4 regions of the Actinomadura sp. NPDC049382 genome follow, and region 2 is predicted to be linked to each of the others. Evidence: riboswitches for the same ligand, from Rfam matches in the RefSeq annotation. Region 2 holds a riboswitch; each other region holds the start of a gene.

Region 1 (4,953 bases), on a different contig from region 2:
ATCACACCGACACGGGCCTGGCTTCATCCCCCGATCCGGCCGACTGCCCTGGCGGGGTCGGGCCGTGTGAGTTCGCAGGGGCGCGCCCCTGCCTGAGTCACCGAGGGATCCGCCAGGGATTTGTAGACCCTCCACGGCAACGCGTCCGCACGCTCTCGGATCAGTGTCGTAGGCCGGAAGGGAGGCGACCGGCCAGCCGAACCGGCGCGTCCCGTGTCGCCCTCTGGGCTTGTAAAACCGCCAGTCACGGGCAGGTGGAGCGCTTGCGGCTGGGACGGTCGTGCCGTTTGCATGGCCTGGGGCGTCCGCAGCCTGGGCGGCTGCCGCCTTGGTCGACGGGGCGTGTTCGCAGGTGCTTGCCCGTTGCGCGGCGTGGAAGTGTACGAGGGAGGGGGCTTGGCTAGCGGGTTTGGTCGGTTGGGCGGATGAGGATTTCGTTGACCGCTACGTGTTCCGGCTGGGTGAGGGCGTACACAACGGCGTTGGCTATGTCTTCGGGCTGGAGGGTGCGCATGGACGCGGCCATCTGCTGTGCGGCTGCCCGGGTTGCCGGGTCGGAGATGTGGTCGGCCAGTTCGGTCGAGACGAAGCCCGGTTCCACGATCACCACCCGGACGCCTTGGGCGGTCACCTCTTGCCGGAGTGCTTCGGAGAATGCGTTGATGCCGAACTTTGTCGCGGCGTAGACGGCGCCGCCCGCTGATGCGATCCGTCCTGACGTCGAGGAGACCTGGAGGACGGTGCCCTTGCTCTTCAGCAGGTGCGGCAGGGCCGCGTGGACGGCGTACATCGAGCCGAGCAGGTTCGTTTCGACCATGCGGGTCCATTCGGTGGTGTCGGCGCCTGCGATCGGGCCGCTGAGCATTACCCCGGCGTTGTTCACCAGGACGTCCAGGCCGCCGAAGTGTTCAACGGTCGCCGCTACTGCGGCCTGCACTGACTGCTGGTCTGTCACGTCCAGGTTCAGGGGAAGTACCTCGCCTGGTGCCTTGTCCGCGAGGGTCGCCAGGCGGTCGGCTCGGCGGGCGCCGACGGCCAGGTCCGCGCCTGCGGCTGACAGGGCCAGTGCGGTTGCCTCGCCTATGCCTGAGGACGCGCCGGTGACCAGGACGGTCTTTCCGGCGAGCTTGTCGTTCATGACTTTCCCTTCGATGTGCGGTCTGCGCTCCGGCCGGTCCGTAAGCGGACCGGGCGGTCACCTTAGAGAGCTCATAAGCGGACCGATTGGTCACCTTAGGTAGAGTGGTCGCTGTAGGAAGGAGTGGCGCATGGCCAAAAGCGTCCCGTCGCGCAGTGATGCGGTGCGGAACCGTCGGCTGCTGCTGGACGCGGCGGCTCGGACGTTCGCCGAGCGCGGGGTCGAGGTGTCCATCGGCGAGATCGCGGAGTGCGCCGGGGTGGGCAAGGGCACGGTCTTCCGGCACTTCTCCTCCAAGGCCGACCTGCTGGCGGCGATCATGCTCGGCATGCTGGACGAGCTGGAGAGCACCGGGACCGCGCTGCTGGAGGCCGACGATCCGGGGCGGGCGCTGCGGGAGTTCATGGCCGCCGGGGTGGAGATCTTCGTCAGGGACCGGGCGTTCTGCGAGGTCGTCGGCCGGCCGTCCCTGCAGAGCGAGCAGGTGCGGGAGGCGATCCAGCGGCTCCGCGACGTCGCGGAGGAGATCACCGACCGTGCGCGGCGGCAGGGGGCCGTGCGGCCAGATGTCACCGGCACCGATGTGGTCCTGCTGCTGAGCGGCATCCAGCACACGGCGGCGCCGCTGTTGGATCATGAGCCGCAGGCTTGGCGGCGTTATCTCGAGTTGGCTCTTGATGGGCTTTCCGCTGAGTCGCGGCCGGAGTTGCCGTATCCGCCGCCGGGTCGGCTGTCGCTTGAGGGAGCGGAGGGCGGTCCTGGCGGTTGAGCCCGCCCAGGATTCGTGTCGCCGCTTATGTGATCAGGTATGACCCTGGTCCTGAGTTGCTCGTCTTCGATCATGTCGGGATGCCGGAAGCGGGGACTCAGGTGCCAGCGGGTGGTGTCAGGGGTGGTGAAGGCTTGGTGCGGGCGGTTTTGCGGGAGGTTTTTGAGGAGACGGGGCTGAGCGATGTCTCGGTTGTTCGGCGGGTTGCCGTAGAGGAGAAGCCGCATCCGTGTTCTGGGGAGCCTCGCCGGACGTCGTTCTTTCATCTTGTCGCGGGTGCCTCTGTGGCGGACGCCTGGGAGCACGTGGTGGATGGTGACGAGGGCGATGCGGGGTTGACGTTCGCCTGCCGGTTCGTGTCGTTGCCGTTGGCGCGGCCGCTCGCAGATGACCAGGGTGCTTGGCTGGGGCTCGTTGATGCGGCCTTCGTTCGTGAGCTTTGACGGCGGTAGAGTCGCCGGTGGCATGAACTGACGCGGGGTGCCCCTTCGTGGGGAGAATCGGGAAGCCGGTGTGAATCCGGCACGGGCCCGCCGCGGTGACCGGGGAGCTGCCGTCCATGCGCGTTTGCGCGGCCACTGGCCGGAAGGCTGGGAAGGCGGGCGGTCCGGCGTCGATCCGGGAGTCCGAAGACCGGCCCCGCTCCACGCGGCCGCCATGCGGCGGCCCGACGCAGCGGGAGCCTGCCATGGAGCTTTACGACGTCATCCACCGCCGCCGCGATGTGCGCGCCGAGTTCACCGGTGCGCCCATTCCGCGGGACGTCCTCGACCGGGTGCTCGCGGCGGCGCATGCCGCGCCGAGCGTGGGGCTGTCGCAGCCCTGGGATTTCATTCTGGTGAGGGACGTTCGGCTTCGGCGTGCCTTCTATGAGCATGTCCAGGGGGAGAGGGCTGTGTTCGCTCGTGGTTTGCGAGGGGATGCGGCTGAGCGGTTCGGGAAGATCAAGATCGATGGGGTTCTGGAGTCCACTCTTTCGGTTGTGGTCACGTATGACGCTGCTCGGGGTGGGCCTGCGGTTTTGGGGCGGCATGCGATCGCCGATGCTGGGCTGTACTCGGTCTGTCTGGCCATTCAGAACTTGTGGCTGGCCGCTATGGCGGAGGGCTTGGGGGTGGGGTGGGTTTCGTTCTACCGCGAGGCTTACCTGCGTGAGTTGCTCGGCATTCCGGGGGACGTTCGTCCGGTCGCCTGGCTGTGTCTGGGGCCGGTCAGCCGTCTGCAATCCGCTCCGGATCTCGAACGGCACGGGTGGCGGCAGCGGCGGGAGTTGGATGCCGCAGTTCACCTTGACCGGTGGGCGGGGCGGTCCTGAGGCGGATCGCCATGTGGGTCAGGAAGGCCACGCCGGCCAGCAGGTAGCAGTTGGCGATCGGGGTCAGGAAGATGTGGAAGCCGTATTGGAGTGGGTGGCCGTTGTGCGGCGTCCACCAGAGCGGGGAGAGCGCGAAGAGGACGTAGGCGGCCAGGGCGGTTTTCCGGTTGTTGTTCCTGAGGAGCACCGCCAGGGCGGGGACGATCCATACCCAGTGGTGCGCCCAGGAGATGGGGGAGACCAGTAGGCCGGTCGCGCCTGTGACGGCTGTGGCGGTCAGCCAGTCGCCTCTTCTTGCCCAGAGGACGGCGATCGTCAGGCCGATCGCGGCGATCGTCAGCGGGATGGCGGTGTACCAGTCGCCCACTTCGGCCGTGCCGCGCAATATGCGGTTCAGGGTGCCGTAGGGGGATTGGTTGCTGATGTACGGGACGCCCACCCGGGACGTGTCGTAGAAAGTGTCCAGCCAATAGACGCGGGACGCTTCCGGTGCGATGACGTAGGCGAGCAGGGTGCACGTGGCGAAGGTGGCCGTGGCGGTCACGGCGTCCTTCGTGCGCCTCGTCAGCAGGAGCAGGACGACGAAGATGGCCGGGGTCAGTTTGATCGCGGTCGCGATGCCGATGGCGATTCCGGCGGGGCGGCCTTGGGCGGCGCGGTGCATGTCGGCCAGGACGAGGGCCAGCAGGAAGAGGTTGACCTGGCCCAGGAAGAACGAGTGGTAGACCGGTTCCAGAAGGAGGCCGGCCGCTACGACGGCGATGAGGGGGACGTGGCGGCCGGTCAGTTTCATCGTGATTCGGCATGCCCATATGAAGGCGGCCAGTGCGGCGAATTGCCAGATCACGCGGGCCAGGGTGAGCGGCAGCAGGGAGAGGGGGGTGAAGAGGGTGGCGAAGAAGGGGGTGTTGGTGAACCAGTGGTCGGCCAGCTGTTCCGTGTAGAGGCGGGTCCCGTCGGTTATGGCGTCTCCGCCCAGCCAGTAGATGCGGAAATCCAGCGAGTCGTAGGTGATAGAGAATACGGCTATTGCTGTGACTTCGATGGCCAAGAGCAGTGGTATCCAGCGTTTCATGCGGATAACGGTGTCGATCGGCCCGGTTTTCGCGCATCGGGCCGTCGCACACATTTGCGGAACGCCCGTTAGCCCGTGGGATTACGCCCGCGGGCCAATGTGCGGGAGAACGGCCGGCGGTTACGATCGGCGCATGTCAGCCCGAGTGCGCCGTCTCAGCGGCGCGGTTCTCGCCTGGTCGGGAGCCGCGCTCTATCCCGGCGTCCTGTTCCTCGCCCTCTCCACCGGGCGGTTCCTCTCGCGGGAACTGGACATCCTGCTCTGCGTCGGCCTCACCGTGCTCGTCGCCGCGCTGCTGCGGCGCAACCCCCTCCCGGCCCACGCGATCCTGCTCTTCTCCTGGATCCTGGCCCTGTCGGAGACGCCGAACGGCGTCGTCGCGGGTGGGCAGATCCTGCTCACCGATCTCGCGGTCTGCTACATCGCGGCGACACGCCCGCGCTGGGTCTCGGGCTCCGTGGCGGTCGTCACCGGCGTCCTGCAACTCCTGTCCGTCGCCGCGTTCCTGATGGCGGACGAGGTGCTCCTCCTCACCATCGTCCTGGCGATGGTCGTCGTATGGATGACGGGGAACTCGCTGCGGGTGCGGCGCGCGCACGCGGAGGAGATGCGCGAGCGGGAGACCGCGCAGGCCGTCGCCGCCGAGCGGCTCCGGA
Region 2 (4,953 bases):
CCGACTCGTCGTCGCCGTCGCCCGCCCCGGTCAGGTTGTCGCCGGTGTGCCGGACGGAGCCGTCGTCGCTGACGAGCTTGCCGAAGTAGACGACGTCCGCGAGGTTCTGGTCGGCGAACAGGACGCAGGACGCGTCGAGGTCGATGTCCCGCTCACGGGAGCCGAAGAACCCCTTCTTCTTCACCGCATCCCAGCCCAGGCCCATCCGGACCATGCTGAGCGCGCCGCCGGGCTTCTCCAGCGAGATCCGCTGGCCCTTCACCATCGACACCGTCACAGCCGTCGCCTCCTCGCCGTCCTGTGCCGCGCTGACCCGAGAGTGCGCCGGCCCGGACGCAAAGCCTTCCAGTCCGCCCGCCGTGTTGTCACCTCGTTCCCGGTTCCGCCCGTGAAACCGGTGGAAGGTCGCTTGTCCATTCCGCGCGCGCCGCCGCATAGTGACGTTCCACCTGCGAATTGTGATCGGGAAAAGGGTGGTTCTGGTGCGGGTCTTACTGCTGCGGGTCTTAGGCGTGCTGATGGGCGTGTTGGTCGCGGCGGCGGCGGTGCTCGTGGGGCCGCCGGCCTCGGCGGCGGCCTTGACGGAGGTCACCAGTTTCGGGACGAACCCGACCGGGTTGCGAATGCACGTGTACATCCCCGACCGCGTCCAGGAGAAGCCTCCCGTCCTGCTGGCGATCCACTGGTGCACCGGGTCGGGGCCGGCGATGTACTCGGGCACGGAGTTCGCGCGGCTGGCCGACCAGTACGGGTTCGTCGTCGTCTACCCGTCCGCGACGCGCAGCGGAAGCTGCTTCGACGTGTCGTCGGCGCAGGCGCTGCGGCGCGACGGCGGGAGCGACCCGGTCGGGATCATGTCGATGGTCCGGTACGCGCTCCAGCGGTACGGCGGGGACGCGTCGCGCGTGTTCGTCACCGGGGTGTCGTCCGGCGCGATGATGACGAACGTGATGCTGGCGAACTACCCGGACGTGTTCGCCGCGGGCGCGGCGTTCGCGGGGGTGCCCGACGGCTGCTTCGCCACCGCCGACGGCTCCGGCTGGAACAGCGCGTGCGCCAACGGGACGGTCCTCAAGACGCCGCAGGAATGGGGCGACATCGCCCGCTCCGCCTACCCCGGCTACTCCGGGACCCGGCCGCGGGTGCAGCTGTGGCACGGCACCGCCGACGACACGCTGCGCTACCCCAACTTCGGCGAGGAGATCGACCAGTGGACGAACGTCCACGGCCTGTCGACGACGCCGACCTCGACCGACCAGCCGCAGCAGGGCTGGACCCGCACCCGCTACGGAGACAAGGTCGAGGCGTACTCCCTGCAGGGCGTCGGCCACAACCTGTTGGCGTCCGGCATGGCGCAGCGGGCGATCCAGTTCTTCGGCCTCGACCAGGGCGGCACCACCGAGCCGCCCGGGGACGGCGACTGCGCCGTCTCCTACGCGGTGAACGCGTGGAACACCGGGCTCGTGGCGAGCATCACCATCACCAACACCGGGTCCGCGGCGATCAACGGCTGGACGCTCGGCTTCACGCTCCCCGCCGGGCAGACGATCACCTCCGGGTGGGGCGCCGCCTACCGGCCGACGAGCGGCGCGGTGACCGCGACGAACGTGTCCTACAACGCCGCGATCCCCGCCGGAGGATCCGTCGGGATCGGCTTCCAGGCCACCCACACCGGCGGCACCGGCGCGCCGTCCGCGTTCACGCTCAACGGCGCCGCCTGCGCCGCCTCCTGACGGTTCGCGCCCGTGCGGGGCGGCCCGCCCCCGCTCCGCACGGGCCGGACACCGGGCTGTTGACAGCGGTCCGGGCGGCCCGTACGGTTCGCTTGATTCACGGTTGCCCGAGGGAAATCCGGTGAGATGCCGGTGCGGACGCGCCACTGTATCCGGGACGACGATCCCGGGAGCCAGGTCGCTCGGGTGGCCGCGACCTCATTGTCCGGGACGCGCTAGATCCCTCATGGAGGCTCCGTGAGCACGCTCAGTGCCCGCACCATCCCCCTTCCCCGAATCGCTCCGTGGCTGCTCGCGGTGCCCGTGCTGCTGCTGATCGGCTACCTCGTCCTGATGGACAACGGCGCCGTGTCGCAGGCGGGCGGCTACCTGCACGAGTTGATGCACGACGGCCGGCACCTGCTCGCCGTGCCCTGCCACTAGGCCGCCGCATGGTACGCACCCTGCTGGTCAGGGGCCTTCTTCTGGGCCTGCTGGCCGGCCTCGTCGCGGGCGTCTTCGCCTTCGCGGCCGGTGAGCCGCGCATCGACGAGGCGATCGCACTGGAGAACGCCGCCGCCGCCCACGAGCATGTTCACGAGCACAGTGGACAGGGGCACGGTGGACAGGGGCACGCTCACGAGGAAGAGGTGAGCCGCGGCACGCAGAAGGCCGGGCTGTTCCTCGCCACCGGCCTGTACGGGGTCGCCGTCGGCGGCGTGTTCGCGCTCGTCTACGCGGGGCTGCGCGGGCGGGTCGGTCCGGAGTCGGACGGTGGGCTCGCGCTCGCCGCCGCCGGGACCGGCTTCGCCGCCGTCATCCTCGTCCCGTTCCTGAAGTATCCGGCGAACCCGCCCGCGGTGGGCGATCCCGAGACCATCAACGGCCGCACCCTGCTGTACCTGGCGATGATCGGCGTCGGGCTGCTCGCGACCGCGATCGCGGTGACCACGGCGCGGCGCGTGCCCGGCGGGCCGTGGGCGCGGTGGCCGGCGGCCGTGCTCGCCTTCGTCGTCCCGGTGGCCGTCGCGTCGCTGCTGCTGCCGGGGGTGGACGAGGTGCCCGACGGGTTCCCCGCCACGCTGCTGTGGGAGTTCCGCATCACCTCGCTCGGGACGCAGCTGGTGTTCTGGGCGTCGTTCGGCGCGCTGTTCGGGTGGGCCTGCGACCGGGCCGCCCGTCGTCCCGCCCCGGTACCTGCTTGAACGGGGCGCCTGCTTGAACCGGGCGCCTGTTTGAACGGGGTGCCTGCCTGAATGGGGTGCCCGCCCCACGGGGGCTGTTCGTCCGGCACGTGGCGTCGGCGGCCTGGGTGCCGCCGGTGTCGGCCGCTTCGAGCTCGCGCCCCTGTCCACCACGCGGCTCGCCGCTGCTCCGAGCAGTCGGCGGGTCGTCCACGTCAACCGGAAGGTGGTTCCTTGACCGCCCTGTATCCGTTCAGCGCCGTCGTCGGCCTGGACGACCTGAAGCTGGCGCTGCTCCTCAACGCCGTCTCGCCGCGCGTCGGCGGGGTGCTGGTGCGGGGTGAGAAGGGCACCGCGAAGTCGACGATCGTGCGGGCGCTCGCGGCCCAGCTGCCCGCCGTGGACGTCGTCGCGGGCTGCCGCTTCGCGTGCGACCCGGCGGCGCCGGACCCGTCCTGCCCGGACGGCCCGCACGAGCCGGGCGGCCCGGCGGAGCGGCGGCCGTCCGCGCTGGTGGAGCTGCCGGTCGGCGCGTCCGAGGACCGGCTCGCCGGGTCGCTGGACGTGGAGCGGGCGCTGACCGAGGGCGTGAAGGCGTTCGAGCCGGGACTGCTCGCGGCGGCGCACCGGGGCGTCCTGTACGTCGACGAGGTGAACCTGCTGCACGACCACCTGGTGGACCTGCTCCTGGACGCCGCCGCGCTCGGCACCTGCTATGTGGAGCGCGAGTCGCTGTCGGTCCGGCACGCGGCCCGGTTCCTGCTGGTCGGGACGATGAATCCCGAGGAGGGCGAGCTGCGGCCGCAGCTCCTCGACCGGTTCGGGCTGACGGTGGAGGTGGCCGCGTCGCGGGAGCCGCGCGAGCGTGCGGAGGTCGTCCGGCGGCGGCTGGCGTTCGACGCTGCCCCGGAGGCGTTCGCGGCGCGGTGGGCCGGCGCCGAGTCCGATCTCGCCGCGCGGATCGCGGAGGCCCGCGCGCGGCTCGGCGGCGTCCGGCTGCCGGACGAGCGGCTGGAGCAGATCGCGGCCGTGTGCGCGGGATTCGAGGTGGACGGGCTGCGCGCCGACATCGTCACGGCGAACGCCGCGATGGCGCACGCGGCCTGGCGGGGCCGGAGCGAGGTGTCGGAGGAGGACGTCCGCGCCGCCGCCCGGCTGTCGCTGCCGCACCGGCGCCGCCGCGACCCGTTCGACGCGCCCGGCCTGGACGAGTCGCTGCTCGACGACCTTCTGGACCGCTCCTCCCCCGACGAGCCGCCCCCGCCCGGCGGCGGCCCGAAGGACGACGGCCCGCAGGATGAGGGCCCGCAGGACGACGGGCCGCGGGAGGACGGGCCGCAGGATGACGGGCCCCGGGATGACGGGCCGAGAGGTGACGGGACGCCCGGTGAGACCAGCTCGCCGGGGGATGACACCTCCACTGGCGGCGGGGGTGAGCGGGTCGTGGCGGCGGAGGCGCCGCATGCGGTGCCTCGGCTGGAGGTGCCCGGGGTCGGTGACGGTGCCGCCGGGCGGCGGTCGCGGGCGCGGACGGCGCGGGGACGGGTCACCGGGGCGCGGCGTCCGGCCGACCGGGTCCGCGATCCGCACCTGGTGGCGACGCTGCTGGCCGCCGCCCCCCACCAGCGGGAACGGGGCCGGTCCGGCTCGGGGCTCGTGCTGCGGCGGGGGGATCTGCGGGAGGCCGTGCGGGAGGGGCGCGAGGGCAACCTCGTGCTGTTCGTCGTGGACGCGAGCGGCTCGATGGCGGCGCGGCGCCGGATGACGGCGGTGAAGACGGCGGTGCTGAGCCTGCTGCTGGACGCCTACCAGCGCCGCGACAAGGTCGGGCTGATCACGTTCCGGGGCCGGACGGCGGAGGTGGTGCTGCCGCCGACGTCGTCGGTGGAGGCGGGGGCGGCGCGGCTGCGGGCGCTGCCGACCGGCGGCCGGACGCCGCTGGCGGCGGGGCTGGTCCGGGCCGCCGAGGTGCTGCGGGCGGAGCGGCTGCGCGATCCGGCGCGGCGCCCGCTGGTCGTGGTCGTCACCGACGGCCGCGCCACCGCGGGCGGCGACGT
Region 3 (4,953 bases), on a different contig from region 2:
TCGTTGCGTTCGGGTTCGCCGTGGACGAGCACGTCGAGGCCGAGGTCCTCCTGCAGCGCGATGACCCGGGCGATCTCGTCCCGCATCGCCGCTTCGTAGGCGTCGTCGGTGATACGGCCCGCCCGGTGGTCGGCGCGGACCTTGCGGATGGCGGAGGTCTGCGGGAAGGAGCCGATCGTGGTCGTCGCCAGCTCGGGCAGCTTCAGCGCGTCCCGCTGGGCGGTGAACCGGGTGGCGCGGCCACCGCGGCGAGCGTCGGCGAGCGTGGCCACGCGGGCCCGGACGCCGTCGTCGACGTCCGGCGAAGGAGCCTGCGTCCGAGCGTCGGCGGGAGGCTTCTCCAGGCGCAGCGCCTCGCCGAGTGCGACGACCTCGGCGACCTTCTGCCGCGCGAACGCCAGCCGTTCCCGCACCGCCGGATCGAGGCCGGTCTCGGCGTCCAGGTCGATCGGGACGTGCTGCAGTGAGCAGGAGGTGCTCACGATCACCTGGTCGGCCAGGCCCAGCAGCACCGCGTAGGCGGCCTTGGCGCGGTGCGGGTCGGCGCGCCAGACGTTGCGGCCGTCCACCACGCCCGCGACGACGGTCTTGCGCGGCAGTCCGCCGATCGAGGCGAGCACGTCCACGTTGCGCGGCCCGGCGACGAGGTCGAGGCCGACGGCCTCCACGCGGGTGCCGCCGAGAACGCGCAGCGCGTCGGCGCCGACGGTGCCGAAGTAGGTGGCGACGAGCAGGCGCGGCCTGGCCGGCAGCCCGCCCAGCCGCGCGTAGGCGCGTTCGAGCGCGGCGAGTTCCTCGTCGGTCCGGTCACCGACCAGGACGGGCTCGTCCAACTGCACCCAATCGGTGCCGGCCCCGGCCAGCCTCTCCAGCAGCTCCGCGTACACGTCCACCAGCCCGTCGAGCAGGTCGAGCGGACGGAACCCCGCGGGCGCCCCCGGAGCGGACTTGGCGAGCAGCAGGTACGTGAGGGGGCCGACGAGCACCGGCCGCGTCTCGATGGCCAGCGCCCTGGCCTGCCGATACTCCGCCAGCGGCTTGGCGTCGGCGCCCTCGGCCAGCCGGAACCGGGTGTCCGGACCGAGTTCGGGGACGATGTAGTGGTAGTTGGTGTCGAACCACTTGGTCATCTCCAGCGCCGGGACGTCCTGGACGCCGCGCGCCATGGCGAAGTACCGGTCCAGCCCGTCCAGGTGCCGGTAGCGGTCGGGTACCGCGTCGACCAGCACGCTGGTGTCGAGAACCTGGTCGTAGTACGAGAACGTGTTGGACGGGACCATGTCCAGGCCCGCGTCGTGCAGTTCCCTCCACACGGAGCCGCGCAGGTCCGCGGCGGCCTTCTCCAGGGCGGAGGCGTCGATGCGTCCGGCCCAGTAGTCCTCGGTGGCGGACTTCAGTTCACGGTTCGCCCCGATACGGGGATATCCGAGGATCGTGGTTCTCATGGCGGCTTCCCTCGCTGTGCCACGGGCGGCGCTGCGGAAGGGGACGGACCCACGCCATGCATGCGTGTGCGCCGGCCGCCGACCCTCCCACGAGGCCGCAGACCACCGCGCACCGGCCGGCGCGCGGGCGGAGGCAGGTCTTCGGACTCGCGGGCGTCGCTCCTACCAGAGTAGGGCGTCCTACTGGCCGTCGCTTCCCAGACCGTGGGCCCAGTGCCTATGACGGCGGTCGTTCCCGCTCACCGCTGCGGGGCAGTCCCGGATTCTCACCGGGTTCCCTCTTGCGACACCCGCACCGCCAGGGCGCGGGTGAACCATCCGCACAACGAGTCTAGCCCTGCACACCGGCCGACGGCCAATGTGGTCTGCGGACCAGGCCGCCTGCCTCTTCAACGAAGACGGCGAGTGCCTGCTTTGCCCGCTCGCCGTTGTTTTTCACTTCTTCTTTGGTGGCTGCTTCGTGAATCTCCTCGGTGGCGACGAAAGCCTGCTCCGCCAATTGGAACAGCCCAGTACTGTCGGACAGAAGTTGAACGCGGAACAATTCCTGCTGGGCTGTTGCGCGTGCGCGATAGGATTCTTCGCGAGCGTTCTGATGGGCAGTGGAATCAGGTGCGTCCAAACTTCTGTGGGCACGGTCGTACTCGGCGCGGCGATAGTCGACGAGCGCGCCGGCGAAGCTGCTGAACGCGGTGAGTTGTTCCTCCCATAGCTGCCGCTCTCGTGTGAGGCGCTCGGAACGGGTGGAGTTCCATCGCTGAGTCATGGCAGAGACCAGCACGCCTAGCAGTGTGCCCACCACGGCGACGACGCTTCCCCAGATCGCGTTCATGCCATCATTTGATCACATGCGGTCGCCGTTCGGGATGGACACCTGTCATCGAAGCAGGGTGGGCCACAGTGTGGGCGGGGCGTTGCGACTGTGGTGGTGTTTGACTCGCCTCTTGGGCCGCCATTAGTTCAGACGAGGCGAAAGGCGAGGAGTGCGTTGCCGTGTGCGGCGGCGAGGATGCGGCCGTTGGTGCTGAATTCCCATTGCTCGGTAGAGGCGGGGGTTGTCATGGGGTAGTTCCAGATGATTTCGCCGGTCATGGCGTCCCACGCATAGAGTCCCGAGTTCGTGGTGCCTGCCACGCCGGTGCAGATCAGCCCGCCGGCGGCGATCAGTGGGACGGTCTTGGACGCGGGGGTGTTGACGGACCAGAGACGCTTGCCTGTGCGGGCATCGAGGGCGACCAGATGCGGGCTGTCCAGGATGTAGGCGCGTCTTCCGTCGAGTAGGAAGGCGTGGCCGCCGGGTGAGGCCGGCGTGTAGGTCCACCGCTGTCGGCCGGTGGCCGCGTCCAAGGCGTAGATGGTCGGCCCGTTCATGTAGACCAGTCCATTGGCCACGGTCGCGTTGAGGGAGAGCGCGTCCTTGTTGTCCGGGTCCTTTGCGGCGTTGGGAAGGTCGGCGCTCCAGACCTTCTGGCCGGTGTCGACCGACAACGCGTCGAGAGTGGTGTGGGAGGAACTGCTGAAGATCAGGTCACCGTCGCCCGGCACCATGAGCATCGTCTCGCGCGGCTTGGACCATCGGACGGCGCCCGTGGTGATGTCGAGTGCGTGGTACTGGTTCTCGCCTTTCTCCTTGGCCGTCTGGCCGAGGAGGGTGCGTCCCTGGATGCCGTGGAGGATGGTGGACGACGCCTGCGGCCATTGGCGGATCCAGAGGCGGCGGCCGGTGGTGGGGTCCAGGCCGGTGATCGTTCGATCCCCGCTCAGAGCCAGCAGCCTGTCGGCCGACACCATGAGTTCGGGGAACCGGTATTTCGTGGGTGCGTTGTAGGTCCACTTGACCGTCTGGGACTCGTCCATGGCGACCATGCGGGAGCCGGCCATCGTGTAGATGAGCGTCGGGCCGATGAGCGTCTGGTTGCCTCGGGTCCAGATCTGCCGTCCGGTGGCCAGCGAGTAGCAGCGGACCTCGTCCTCGAAGACCCTGTCGGCGGACGAGATGATGGAGCGGGAAAGGACGTCGAGGGTGACGTCGTCCTCGTCGTCGATCGCGGTTCGCCACAGCAACTTCGGCGGGGAGAGACGATGCCCCTTCCCGTCCTGGGTCGCGGCCAGTGCCGCGGCGGTTCCGCCGCCGATGACGGCCAGTCCAGCGGCGGCGGCCCCGCCGATCAGCAGCCGTCGCCGGGTGTGGGCCCTGGCGAGCGTCCGCAGGTCCAGGACGAGGGTGTCCTCCCGCTGCCGCAGCTCCTCGCCCATGTCGCCGGGGAGCCAGCCGGCCGTGGCCGGTTGGGCGGCCAGCAGCGTCGGCAGCAGCTTCGCGGGCGGACGCCGGTCGGGGTCCCGGCTGAGGCAGGCGGTCACCAGCTGTGCCAGGGAGGCCGGTACGCCGCGCAGGTCGGGTTCTTCGTGCAGGGTCCTATGGATGATCGTGGGGACCGCGCCCTTGCCGAACGGCGGGCGGCCGGTGGCGGCGAAGGCCAGCACGGCGCCGTAGGCGAACACGTCGGCGGCCGGTGTGAGCCGCGTTCCGCGGATCTGCTCGGGGGACATGTAGCCGGGGGAGCCGATGAACTGGCCCTCCGCGGTGAGCGTGGCGGTGTCGGCGGCCTTGCTGATGCCGAAGTCGATGACCTTGGGGCCGTCCTTGGCGAGCAGGATGTTGGCCGGTTTGAGGTCGCGGTGCAGCAGTCCCGCCGCGTGGATCGCGATCAGGGCCTCGCCCAGTCCGGCGCCCAGGGTGCGCAGCAGCGGCTCGGGCATGGGCCCGTACCGCTCGATCGTCTCCTTCAGGCTGAGGCCGTTGACGTACGCGATCGCCAGCCACGGGACGGTGCCGTCGGGTTCCGCCTCGACGACCGGGCTGGTGAACGCGCCGCTGACCTTCTGGGCGGCCTCGACCTCGCTTCGGAACCTGGCACGGAAATCATGGTCTCCGGCAAGCTCGGGCCGCACGACCTTGATGGCCACCGCCCGTCCCGCCGGGGACGCGCCCAGGTAGACCACCCCCATGCCGCCCTCGCCCAGGCGCCGCAGCAGGCGGTACCGCCCGATGCGATCGGGATCGCCGGGCTCCAGCGCCGCCGCCGTCACCGCGTCACCGGGAAGCGGTAGAGCCGCTTGTGGTCGGTCGCGAAGACCGACGAACCGGACACCGCGACTTCCCAACCGCGCTGTGTCTCCGACGGCCCCCAGTGCGACCACAGTGCTCGGCCGTCGGCCCCGGCGACCAAGATGCCCTTGGACGGGCCTGACGGGTCGCTGAAGGCGGTCGCGATGAGGTCGCCGGTCGCGGCGATGTGTCCCGGGTCGTTGTTGAACGGTTCCGGACCGACCAGCGTCCATCGGGTGTCGCCGGTCGCCTGGTCGTAGGCGTGGAGGACCTCTTCCTTGAAGATCGCGTTAGCGCCTGCGGGAATGACGGTGTCGAATTGCACGTCGGTGTTTCGCGACCACACGGGCCTTCCGGTGGCGGTGTCGACCGCCTGGACGGTATCGCCGAAGTTGCCGA
Region 4 (4,953 bases), on a different contig from region 2:
AGCGCTTCGGTGATGACGGCGCGGTCCGCGGCGTCGTCGCCCTGGAACGCGCGCTTGTGCGGGGTGCGTCCCATCGCGACGACGTCGCGGACGGTCAGCTCGAAGTCGCCGGGAGTCTCCTGGAGGACGGCCGCCAGCCGCCTGGCCAGGTGCTTGCCGGGCATCCGCCAGATGTCGTCGCCGTCCAGCAGGACCCGCCCGGAGGTGGGACGCCGCGCGCGGTAGAAGGTGCGCAGCAGCGTCGATTTCCCGGCGCCGTTGGGGCCGACCAGTCCCACGACCTCGCCCGGGGCCGCGGTCAGGGAGACCCGGTCGACCAGGGGGCGCCCGCCGATGACGACCGAGACCTCCTCGGCGCGCAGGCTTCCGGGCGCGGCGCTCGCCGGGGTCATCGGGCCGCCCTCCGGCGCATCAGGTACAGGAAGAACGGCCCGCCGACCAGGGCGGTGAGGATCCCGACCGGGATCTCCTCGGGACTGATCAGGGTCCGCGCGGCCAGGTCGGCGGCGATGAGGAAGGCCGCGCCGAGCAGCGCCGCGGCGGGCAGCGCGCGGCGGTGGTCGGCGCCGACCAGCAGCCGGACGGCGTGCGGCATGATCAGGCCGACGAAGCCGATCGAGCCGCTGACCGCGACGACCGTGCCGATCATCAGGGCGACCAGCACGAACGCGGCCGCGCGGAAGCGGTGCACGTCCAGGCCGAGGGACGCGGCGGCCTCCTCCCCGGCCAGCAGCAGGTTGAGCGGCCGGGACAGCCCGAGCAGCACCGCCGTCCCGGCGAGCACCGCGGCCGCCGGGATCCACAGGACGGTCCAGGTGGTGCCGGCCAGTCCGCCGAGCGTCCAGCGCAGCGCCGCCTCGGCCCCGCGCGGGTCGTCGGACGTGATGATCAGGTAGCTGGCCACCGCCGACAGCACCTCCGCCGTCGCGACGCCGGCCAGCACCAGCCGCACGGTCGTCATCCGGCCGCCGGAGCGGGCCAGGGAGTACACCAGGAGCAGCGCGAGCAGCGCGCCGCCGAACGCGGCCAGCGGCAGCGAGAACATGCCGAACCAGGCCACGTGCAGCACCACGACCAGGACCGCCCCGACCGTCGCGCCGGACGACACCCCGAGCAGCATCGGGTCGGCGAGGGGGTTGCGCACCAGCGCCTGCAGCGCCGTCCCGCACACCGACAGGCCCGCGCCGACCACCCCGCACAGCAGCACGCGGGGGAGCCGGACGTCCAGCACGATCGTCTCGCGGACGGGCGGCCAGGCCGGGTCGGCCAGCGCCGGATGCAGGCGGTGCAGCAGGATGCCCCAGACCTGCCCAGGCGGCAGCCGCACCGAGCCGGCCGCGATCCCGGCCGTCGCCGCCGCCAGCACCAGCGCCGCCAGCAGCGCCAGCACCAGCGCGTAGGGGAGCCGGCGGCGCGGACCGGGCGCGGCCGGCGCCGTCCGGACGCCGGAGCCGCGGGCCTCGGCCAGGCCGGTCACGCGAAGCGGTCCGGATGCAGTTGCCGGGCCAGCGAGTCCACCGCGTCCGCGACGCGCACCCCCGTCACCGTGGACGACAGCGGCAGCACCGCGAACCGCCGGTTCTTGATGGCGGGGACGTCCTTGATCGCGGGAGTGCGCAGCAGGAACGTTTTCTTGTCCTCGGCGGACTGCTCGCCGTAGTCGTAGATGAGGACGACGTCCGGCGCGCGCTCGGCGAACTGCTCGAACGAGACGTCCCCGTACGGTTTGTCCACGTCGGCGAACAGGTTGGCGCCGCCCGCGAGCCGGATCATCTCGTTGCCGATCCCGGCGCCGCCCGCGGTGAAGACGGTCTTGTCGCCGCTGTCGTAGACGGCCACCTTGACCGGGGCAGCGCCCGCCAGCCTGCGCTTCACCCCGTCCAGGACGGCGCGCATCGAGGCGAGCCGGCGTTCCGCCCGGTCCGGGACGCCGAAGATCTTCGCGACGGTCCGGATCTCCTGCTCGACGGTGGCCATGGTCACCGGCCCCTCGGGGCATTCCTCGATGTTCAGGCGGGTGGCGATGCCGGCCTTCCGCAACGCCGCCCGGCCGCGGCCCTCCTTCTCGTCGAAGGCGCTCGTCCAGCCCCCGTACACCAGGTCGGGTTCGGCCGCGAGCAGCGTCTCGTAGGAGGGGTACTCCTTGGAGAGCACCTTCACCCCGTCGTAGGCCCGCCGGAACTCCGGCAGGACCGCGTCGTCGAGGTAGCCGGTGCCGACCATCGACTTCTCCAGGCCGAGCGCCAGCATCACCTCGGTCGCGTGCTGGTTGAGCGAGACCGCCCGCTGCGGCGGCCGCTGATAGGTGGTGGTCACGCCGCAGTTGGCGTCCGTCACGGGGAAGCCGGGAGGCGCCGCGCCGGCCTGCCCGTCGGCGGTGCCCGCCGCGCCGCCGCATCCGGCCGACAGCAGCACCAGTGCCATCAGCGAAGCCAGGGCCCGCCTACCGCGCGCCCGCGTCGCCCTTACCGGCGCGGACTCGCGCAGCCGTGCGGGGAACGCTGAACCCATGGGCATACAGCCCCTCCTCCCTGGGGAGATCCGCCCCAGTTGTTCCGAGGAGGCGACCGCGTGAGTCTCCTGGCTCTCGGGTCAACGCTCGTCCCGGCCTTCCCACCCGCAGGCGCGGGCAGTGGCATGGTTCGGGATCCGCTCGCCGATCACAGTGGCGGGACCGCGCCGGATTCGCACCGGCTTCCTCGTTCCGCCGTCGCCTACTCCGCACATCGTGACACATGCGGCGCGCGTGCCCGGTCCCCGGCCGGGCGCCCGCCCGGTCCGCCGGGCCCTTTGCGCCGGTCGGCCTCCGATGAGCGGTTCGTCACACGATGATCTTCCTTGACAGATCACTACTGCATGTTCTTAGTTACTGCATATAACTTGCAATAACTGAGGGGATGCATGACTCCGTCACCGGTGGCCCCGTCCGCCGCGGCCGTGGCCCCCGACCTCGACGACCTGGGCGCGTCCTCCCGCCGGCGCCGGTACCTGCTGCTCCTGCTCGGGCTCCTGGCGGTCTTCCTCGCCACGGCCGTCGCGGCGGTCGGGACGGGCGCGGTGGTGGTGCCGCCGGCGACCGTCCTCGACGTCGTCGGCCACCACCTGATCGGCGCCCCGGCCGAGGTCACCTGGCGACCGGCGCACGACTCGATCGTGTGGCGGGTCCGGCTGCCGCGCGTCCTGCTGGGGGCGGCGGTCGGCGCCGGGCTCGCCGTCACCGGCATGGCGCTGCAGGCGATGGTGCGCAACATGCTCGCCGACCCGTACCTGCTGGGGGTCAACTCCGGCGGCTCGACGGGAGCCGCCGCCGCGATCCTGTTCGGGTTCGGCGCGGGCTGGGGCGAGCACGCGCTGCAGATCGCGGCGTTCCTGGGCGCGCTGGCCGCCGCGCTGCTGGTCTTCGTGATCGCCCGCGTCGCCGGGCGGATCACCTCGACCCGGCTGCTGATGACCGGGGTGGCCGTCGGCTACGCGCTCTACGCGCTGACCAGCTTCCTGATCTTCGCGTCCGATTCGGCCGAGGGGTCGCGGTCGGTGCTGTTCTGGCTGCTGGGCACGCTGGCGCTCGCGCACTGGTCGGCGCCGCTGTTCGTGGTCGTGGCGGCCGTCGTCCTCGTGACCGCCCTGCTCACGCTGTGGGGGCGCCGCCTGGACGCGCTCGCGATCGGGGACGAGACCGCGCACACCCTGGGCGTCGCGCCGGCGCGGTTCCGCCTGGTGCTGCTGGTCCTGGTGTCGCTGGCGGTCGGGGTGCTGGTGGCCTCGTCGGGCAGCATCGGCTTCGTCGGGCTGGTGATCCCGCACCTGGCGCGGCGCATCGTGGGGGCCACGCACCGGAGGGCGGTCCCGGTCGCCGCACTGATCGGTGCGACCTTCCTGCTGTGGGCCGACCTGGCCGCCCGCATGGTCCTCAGCCCGCAGGAACTGCCGATCGGCATCATCACCGCGCTGGTCGGGGCGCCGTTCCTGCTCATCCTGGTCCGCCGCCCGCACGCCGGAAGCGAGTGAGACAGCCATGATCGAAGGACGCGGGCTCAGCTACGCCTACGGCGCGACGACCGTGGTGCGCGACATCGACGTGCGGGCCGAATCCGGCCGGGTCCTCGGGCTGCTCGGTCCCAACGGCAGCGGCAAGACCACCGTGGTCCGGATGCTCACCGGGATCGTGCCGCCCCGCAGCGGGCAGGTGCTGCTCGATGGGCGCCCCCTGGACTCCGTGCCCCACCGCGAACTCGCCCGGCGGGTCGCCGTCGTACTGCAGGAGCCGGGAGGCGACCTGCCGATGACCGTGGCCGACATGGTCATGCTCGGCCGGGCCCCGCACCAGTCGACGTTCTCCCGCAACGGCGCCGACGACCACCGGATCGCGGCGGCCGCGCTGCGCAGGGTCGGCGCCCGGCACCTGGCGGACCGGATCTTCGTCCGGCTGTCCGGCGGCGAGAAGCAGCGCGTGATGATCGCCCGCGCGCTGGCGCAGCAGCCCGCGCACCTGGTGCTCGACGAGCCGACCAACCACCTTGACATCCGGTTCCAGCACGAACTGCTCGCCATGGTCCGCGGGCTCGGCATCACCACGGTCATCGTCCTCCACGACCTCAACCTGGCCGCGCGGTACTGCGACGACGTCCTGGTCCTCCAGCGGGGCAGGGTCCTCGCGCACGGCCCGTGCGCCGACGTCCTGACGCCCGAACTCCTCGAAGGCGTCTACGGCGTCGGCGTCGAACGCCTGGAGACCTCCCGCGGCATCCAGTTCCTCTTCCACCCGCTCGACGCCGCGGCCGCCGCGCCGTCCCCGACCACCCGTTGACCAGAACGCCGGACGACCACCGCAAGGAGCGATGCGCCAGATGAAGCGATTCCTCGCCTGGGCCGGGGCCGGACTGCTGGCCGCCGCGCTGGCCGGATGCGGCTCGGCCGGCCCGGAGGCGGACGGCCGGGGCGGCACGGCCGTGA

Evidence for each region. A riboswitch is a leader RNA that binds a small molecule or an ion and turns the genes downstream of it on or off. The one in region 2 is predicted to bind cobalamin.
Region 1: another riboswitch for cobalamin. It lies ahead of bluB (5,6-dimethylbenzimidazole synthase); the one in region 2 lies ahead of AB0K34_RS28380 (CbtB-domain containing protein).
Region 3: another riboswitch for cobalamin. It lies ahead of metE (5-methyltetrahydropteroyltriglutamate--homocysteine S-methyltransferase); the one in region 2 lies ahead of AB0K34_RS28380 (CbtB-domain containing protein).
Region 4: another riboswitch for cobalamin. It lies ahead of AB0K34_RS26240 (ABC transporter substrate-binding protein); the one in region 2 lies ahead of AB0K34_RS28380 (CbtB-domain containing protein).

The regions. Positions count from the first base shown of each region.
Region 1 covers NZ_JBFARO010000012.1:1,002-5,954, forward strand. Annotated here, with positions in the region: gene AB0K34_RS10515 (SDR family NAD(P)-dependent oxidoreductase) at 401-1,138, opposite strand; gene AB0K34_RS10520 (TetR family transcriptional regulator) at 1,269-1,907, shown strand; gene AB0K34_RS10525 (NUDIX domain-containing protein) at 1,904-2,350, shown strand; cobalamin riboswitch at 2,369-2,564, shown strand; gene bluB (5,6-dimethylbenzimidazole synthase) at 2,596-3,222, shown strand; gene AB0K34_RS10535 (glycosyltransferase 87 family protein) at 3,119-4,297, opposite strand; gene AB0K34_RS10540 (sensor histidine kinase) at 4,431-4,953, shown strand, end outside.
Region 2 covers NZ_JBFARO010000059.1:23,773-28,725, reverse strand. Annotated here, with positions in the region: gene AB0K34_RS28390 (TerD family protein) at 1-277, opposite strand, end outside; gene AB0K34_RS28385 (PHB depolymerase family esterase) at 483-1,733, shown strand; cobalamin riboswitch at 1,789-1,934, shown strand; gene AB0K34_RS28380 (CbtB-domain containing protein) at 1,971-2,156, shown strand; gene AB0K34_RS28375 (CbtA family protein) at 2,165-2,917, shown strand; gene AB0K34_RS28370 (VWA domain-containing protein) at 3,131-4,953, shown strand, end outside.
Region 3 covers NZ_JBFARO010000047.1:930-5,882, forward strand. Annotated here, with positions in the region: gene metE (5-methyltetrahydropteroyltriglutamate--homocysteine S-methyltransferase) at 1-1,445, opposite strand, end outside; cobalamin riboswitch at 1,560-1,779, opposite strand; gene AB0K34_RS25345 (hypothetical protein) at 1,777-2,277, opposite strand; gene AB0K34_RS25350 (serine/threonine-protein kinase) at 2,406-4,535, opposite strand; gene AB0K34_RS25355 (PQQ-binding-like beta-propeller repeat protein) at 4,532-4,953, opposite strand, start outside.
Region 4 covers NZ_JBFARO010000050.1:47,320-52,272, forward strand. Annotated here, with positions in the region: gene AB0K34_RS26230 (ABC transporter ATP-binding protein) at 1-392, opposite strand, end outside; gene AB0K34_RS26235 (iron ABC transporter permease) at 389-1,468, opposite strand; gene AB0K34_RS26240 (ABC transporter substrate-binding protein) at 1,474-2,517, opposite strand; cobalamin riboswitch at 2,574-2,704, opposite strand; gene AB0K34_RS26245 (iron ABC transporter permease) at 2,902-4,008, shown strand; gene AB0K34_RS26250 (ABC transporter ATP-binding protein) at 4,016-4,807, shown strand; gene AB0K34_RS26255 (ABC transporter substrate-binding protein) at 4,904-4,953, shown strand, end outside.